DNA from 2 places in the Lelliottia sp. genome. Region 2 is predicted to be linked to the other one. Evidence: predicted binding sites of a transcription regulator. Region 2 holds the regulator's gene; the other holds the start of a gene.
The links. The regulator sigma-54, encoded in region 2, starts transcription at its own class of promoters, with help from an activator protein. The targets are predictions, from matches to a motif close to GTTGGCACANNTTTCGCTNT.

Region 1: hycA (formate hydrogenlyase regulator HycA) is a predicted target of sigma-54. The motif match lies at 1,677-1,696, and genes of this name have one in related genera.

What each region holds. Positions count from the first base shown of each region.
Region 1 is NZ_JAZQNX010000039.1:4,588-7,754, forward strand. Features, by position in the region: gene hycC (formate hydrogenlyase subunit 3) at 1-513, opposite strand, end outside; gene ACKI5T_RS18220 (4Fe-4S dicluster domain-containing protein) at 510-1,118, opposite strand; gene hycA (formate hydrogenlyase regulator HycA) at 1,189-1,644, opposite strand; gene hypA (hydrogenase maturation nickel metallochaperone HypA) at 1,854-2,204, shown strand; gene hypB (hydrogenase nickel incorporation protein HypB) at 2,208-3,071, shown strand; gene ACKI5T_RS18240 (HypC/HybG/HupF family hydrogenase formation chaperone) at 3,062-3,167, shown strand, end outside.
Region 2 is NZ_JAZQNX010000018.1:94,015-97,181, forward strand. Features, by position in the region: gene lptB (LPS export ABC transporter ATP-binding protein) at 1-385, shown strand, start outside; gene rpoN (RNA polymerase factor sigma-54) at 433-1,866, shown strand; gene hpf (ribosome hibernation promoting factor) at 1,889-2,176, shown strand; gene ptsN (PTS IIA-like nitrogen regulatory protein PtsN) at 2,259-2,750, shown strand; gene rapZ (RNase adapter RapZ) at 2,796-3,167, shown strand, end outside.

The DNA of each region.
Region 1 (3,167 bases), on a different contig from region 2:
CAACCCGCACGCCAGCGCCAGCAGCAGCGTTCCCAGGCGTCCCAGCGCAAACCACAGCTTGCCAGACTGCGTGCATCCGGTGAGAAACACCCCGCATAACGCCATGATTTCTGACATCACCACCAGCGCCGCGAGATTGCTGGCGACTACGGCACAAATGGCGGTCGCCAGCAGCAAATTGACCAACAGCCCGTTCGGTTTGGTCTGCGAATGACGATGCCAGTCGATGTTAAACAGGCTGATAAACAGCCCGCACAAACCAAAGGTCACCAGCCAGATGGCGTTGAGCGGCGTAAGGGCAATGCTGTGATGGATAACAGGAATCACCGCCACGGCACTCAGCCCGCGCGTCAACACCACAACGCCCGCAGCGAACGTCATCACGCTGCCCACTGCGCCGCCAAGCCCGGCAACCCAGCCGCTCAGCGGTTTATAAAACGAGAGGAGAAGTGACAGAACCGCCGTCACCGTCAGGCACGCTACGGCGCTGATAACTAAATCGACAGCGTTCATTTCGCCCCCTCGTTTTGCGTCTGAAGCAGCGACAGATCGCCGAAATCGGTATTCACGGTCAGCTCGCGTTTGCGTTTGCTGCTGCGCGCAATATCACGAATATTCACTAAAATCAGCGCCTTTGTCGGACAGGTACGAACACAGGCCGGGCCTTGTTCATCAAAACTGCACAAATCGCATTTCACCGCCACGGCACGCACGCCCGGCACCCAATCCAGCAGCGTACTGACGCGCGCCGGAGCCGGTGGCGCGGGGGGCGCTTTTGGCGAATTAGCATTGGCAGGAATGTGCAGCGGACGGCTGCCGGAAAATTCAATGGCGCCAAATGGACAGGCGATGCCGCACAGTTTGCAGCTCACGCACAAGCTTTCATTTAACTGTACAGCCCCCTCAACGCGGGTGATGGCGTTGACAGGACAGACACCCGCGCAGGGGGCGTCCTCACAATGATGGCAGAGCTGCGGCGCAGACTCTTTCTCATTGCGCATGACTTTCAAACGTGGCATCGACTGCAACCCGTGCAGGCGGTGCGTTTCTGAACACGCCGCTTCACAGGTATGACAGCCAATGCAGACCGTCGAGTCAGCTATTACAAAACGGTTCACCGGGGAGTCCTCAGGACATAGTCATTTTTGACGAAAAAGTGCCATATCGACACGTCTCGACACGTAAACATCAGACGGTGCGCGGCTCGCTCACCAGCGCTTTTAAATCCACCGGTAAATCGTGCTCAACCGCGGAATAGAGGTTGTTGTAAACAGGTGCGATTTTTTCCAGATAGTGTTCAAGCACCTGCTGGCGATCACGGTTGCTGACGTGACCGTCAACCATGCCGTCGGCCATCAACTGCGCCTGCGCAATCAACTCTCTTTCGCCCTCTTTTGTCTCGACAAAGTACTGAATGGTGTGGCTGTTAAACGTGTCCGCCAGGGTGACGAAAATCATGAAGTGGCCGAACAGTACAAAGCACAAATCCTCTTGTGCCGCACAGCTCATGGCGTGATGCAGACGCGCTTTTGACAGGGTGATCCCCTGGACCAGCGAATTACAGTAATGCTGCCATTGTTCCTGCAGTGATTGATGGCGCTGCGCGATGTAATCCGCCTTTTCGCTAATTTCCCAAATAGTCATCTCAGGTATCCGGTTAATGGAGATACGGCTGTTAAGCAGATTTTGTGCCAATTTTTATCATATTGAAATTTATAGAATTTAAGACAATCCAAACTGTCAATGACAGCCTGTCGACGTGTCATTTCGTCAGCAACGTCATCGTCACACCCTAATCAAAATTAAGCTGGCATCGTTATTGCATTAATGGGGCAAATCATTGAGGAGGCGTCATGCACGAAATCACCCTCTGCCAGCGAGCGCTGGAGTTAATCGAACAGCAGGCAAAAGCGCACAACGCGAAACGCGTGACAGGCGTTTGGCTGAAAGTGGGACCGTTTTCCTGCGTCGAAACCAGCGCCCTCACCTTTTGCTTTGAGCTGGTGTGTCGCGACACGCTGGCTGAAGGCTGTCAGCTGTATATAGAAGAACAGCAGGCCGAATGCTGGTGTGAACACTGCCAGCAATACGTCACGCTGCTCTCCTCTAAAGTGCGCCTCTGTCCGCAGTGTCAGAACGTTGGGCTGCGCATCGTGGCGGACGACGGTTTGCAGATCCAGCGCCTCGAAATAGACCAGGAGTAAATCATGTGTAGTACCTGCGGTTGCGCCGAAGGCAACCTGTATATCGAAGGCGATGAGCATCGCCCTCATTCCGCGTTTCGCTCCGCCCCTTTCTCCCCTGCACCGCGCGCCACGGCGGCGTTAACCGGCATTCGGTTCGCGCCGAAGCAGTCGGATGCGGGCGATCTGCATTACGGCCACGGCGAAGCGGGGACGCATGCGCCAGGCATGAGCCAGCGCAAAATGTTGGAAGTCGAAATCAACGTGCTGGACAAAAACAATCAGCTGGCTGCACGCAATCGCGCACGCTTTGCCGCGCGTCAACAACTGGTGCTGAACCTGGTTTCCAGTCCCGGCTCGGGTAAAACCACTCTGCTCACCGAAACGCTCAAACACCTGAGCGGCAGCGTCTCGTGCGCGGTTATCGAAGGCGATCAGCAAACCGTGAATGACGCCGCACGCATCCGCGAAACCGGCACCCCGGCTATTCAGGTGAATACCGGTAAGGGCTGCCATCTGGATGCGCAAATGATTGCCGACGCCGCGCCGCGTCTGCCGCTGGCCGATAACGGCATTCTGTTTATTGAAAACGTCGGCAATCTGGTGTGTCCGGCGAGTTTTGATCTGGGCGAGCGTCACAAAGTTGCGGTGCTGTCCGTCACCGAAGGAGAAGACAAGCCGCTGAAATATCCGCATATGTTTGCCGCTGCCTCGCTGATGCTGCTTAATAAAATCGACCTGCTGCCGTATCTGAATTTCGATGTCGATAAATGCCTGGCGTACGCGCGCGAGGTGAACCCGGATATTCAGATCCTGCTGGTGTCCGCCACGCGCGGAGACGGCATGGAAAGCTGGCTTGCGTGGCTGGAGAACGAACGATGTGCATAGGCGTCCCGGGACAAATTCATTCCATCGATGGCAATCAGGCGAAAGTAGAAGTCTGCGGCGTGCTCCGCGACGTTGATCTCACGCTGGTCGGGTGTG
Region 2 (3,167 bases):
TCAGGATCGCGCCAACGAATTGATGGAAGAGTTCCATATTGAACACCTGCGCGACAGCCTCGGCCAGGCACTTTCGGGGGGGGAACGCCGCCGAGTAGAAATTGCTCGCGCCCTGGCAGCCAATCCGAAATTTATCCTTCTGGATGAACCATTTGCAGGTGTTGACCCCATCTCCGTTATCGACATTAAACGCATTATCGAACATCTGCGCGACAGCGGTCTCGGTGTGCTGATTACCGACCACAACGTGCGCGAAACGCTGGCCGTTTGTGAGCGTGCGTATATCGTCAGCCAGGGCCATTTGATTGCTCACGGCACGCCACTCGAAATCCTCGAAGATGAACATGTTAAGCGCGTGTACCTTGGGGAAGACTTCAGACTCTGATAGGGTAGAGGTTAAGTTACGCAGGACCGGAGAAAAACGCCCTGAACATGAAGCAAGGTTTGCAATTAAGGCTCAGCCAACAGTTGGCGATGACGCCACAGTTACAACAGGCGATCCGTCTGTTGCAACTGTCAACGTTAGAACTTCAGCAGGAACTGCAGCAAGCGCTGGACAGTAATCCGCTGCTGGAGCAAACCGATCTTCATGAAGAGGTAGATACCCAGGAAAAGCAGGACACCGAAACGCTCGATACGGCAGATGCCCTTGAGCAGAAAGAGATGCCTGACGAGTTACCGCTAGATGCCAGCTGGGATGAAATTTACACCGCTGGTACCCCATCCGGAACGCGCGCTGATTATCAGGATGATGAGTTACCGGTTTATCAGGGTGAAACCACGCAGTCGCTACAGGATTACCTGATGTGGCAGGTGGAGTTGACCCCTTTCACCGAAACCGATCGCGCGATTGCCACTTCCATTGTCGATGCCGTGGATGATACCGGGTATTTAACGGTGACCCTGGACGAAATTCTGGAAAGCATGGGTGATAGCGAAATCGAACTCGACGAGATCGAAGCCGTCCTCAAGCGCATTCAACGCTTTGACCCTATCGGCGTCGCAGCAAAAGATCTGCGCGACTGTTTGCTGATCCAGCTTTCTCAGTTTGCAAAAGAGACGCCAAGACTCGACGAAGCGCGACTAATTATCAGCGAACATTTGGATTTGCTGGCGAATCATGATTTCCGCAGCCTGATGCGCGTGACGCGACTCAAAGAAGATGTACTGAAAGAAGCGGTAAATCTGATCCAGTCGCTCGATCCCCGGCCGGGGCAATCGATCCAAACCGGCGAACCCGAATATGTGATTCCTGACGTTCTGGTCCGAAAGCACAACGGTCTCTGGACCGTAGAACTCAATTCCGACAGCATTCCCCGCCTGCAAATCAACCAGCAATACGCTTCCATGTGCACCAGTGCGCGGAACGACTCCGACAATCAATATATTCGTAGCAATCTTCAGGAAGCGCGATGGCTGATCAAAAGCCTCGAAAGCCGAAATGATACGCTGCTACGCGTGAGTCGCTGCATTGTGGAACAGCAGCAAGGCTTTTTTGAGCAGGGCGAAGAATTTATGAAACCGATGGTTTTGGCAGATATTGCTCAAGCCGTTGAGATGCACGAATCGACCATTTCGCGTGTGACCACGCAGAAGTATCTGCACAGCCCACGTGGTATTTTTGAGCTTAAGTATTTCTTCTCCAGTCATGTGAATACCGAAGGCGGCGGCGAAGCCTCGTCGACGGCAATTCGTGCTCTGGTGAAGAAGTTGATCGCCGCGGAAAACCCCGCGAAGCCACTGAGTGACAGTAAGTTAACCACCATGCTGTCCGATCAGGGTATCATGGTGGCACGTCGTACTGTTGCGAAGTATCGAGAGTCTTTATCCATTCCGCCGTCTAACCAGCGTAAACAACTGGTTTGACACAACCGATAAGGAAGACACTATGCAGCTCAACATCACAGGACACAATGTCGAAATCACTGAGGCTTTACGCGACTTTTTGAATACAAAATTCGCCAAGCTGGAGCAGTATTTCGAGAGGATCAATCAGGTCTACATTGTGTTGAAAGTGGAGAAAGTGACTCATATCTCGGACGCAACCCTGCACATAAACGGGGGCGAAATCCATGCCAGTGCGGAAGGGCAAGACATGTACGCGGCTATCGACGGCTTGATTGACAAGCTTGCGCGACAGCTTAATAAACATAAAGATAAACTGAAACAACACTAATTGTCCGAGCAGTTAACGGGTGCAGGACGGCCTGTTGTGAAACACAACAGGCCATTTGTACAGTTAGCGCTTAGGTGAAATTATGATGAACAACGATTCCGGTCTTCAATTAAGTCATGTCCTTAACCAGGAATGTACCCGCAGTGGCGTTCACTGCCAGAGCAAAAAACGCGCTCTGGAAATCATCAGTGAACTGGCCGCAAAACAGTTAAGCCTGCCACCTCAGGTGGTGTTTGAGGCCATTCTGACCCGTGAAAAAATGGGCAGTACCGGTATCGGCAATGGTATTGCCATTCCGCATGGCAAGCTGGAGGAGGACACACTGCGCGCCGTGGGCGTCTTTGTCCAACTGGAAACGCCGATCGCTTTTGATGCGATCGATAACCAGCCCGTCGATCTGCTTTTCGCACTGCTGGTGCCTGCTGACCAGACCAAAACCCATTTGCATACGCTCTCGCTGGTGGCCAAGCGTCTGGCAGATAAAACAATTTGCCGCCGTCTGCGCGCAGCTCAAAGTGATGAGGAACTGTATCAAATTATCACCGAAGCGGAAGGCAATCAGGATGATGCGTAACCACAAGATGGCCTCCACATCTGCAGGCGCGAGGAGAAACGGAACATGGTGCTGATGATCGTCAGCGGTCGTTCGGGCTCGGGGAAATCCGTGGCCCTTCGAGCGCTCGAAGATATGGGTTTTTATTGCGTCGATAACCTTCCGGTCGTGCTGCTACCAGAACTGGCGCGTACGCTGGCTGACAGACAAATTTCTGCTGCCGTCAGCATCGACGTCCGTAATATGCCGGAATCGCCGGAAGTCTTTGAGCAGGCGATGAGCAGCTTGCCAGAAACCTTCACTCCGCAATTGCTGTTCCTGGATGCCGATCGCAACACGCTGATTCGTCGCTACAGTGATACCCGACGTTTGCATCCGCTTTCCAGCAAAAATCTCTCCCTTGAGAGCGCTATCGACGAAGAGAGCGATTTGCTGGAG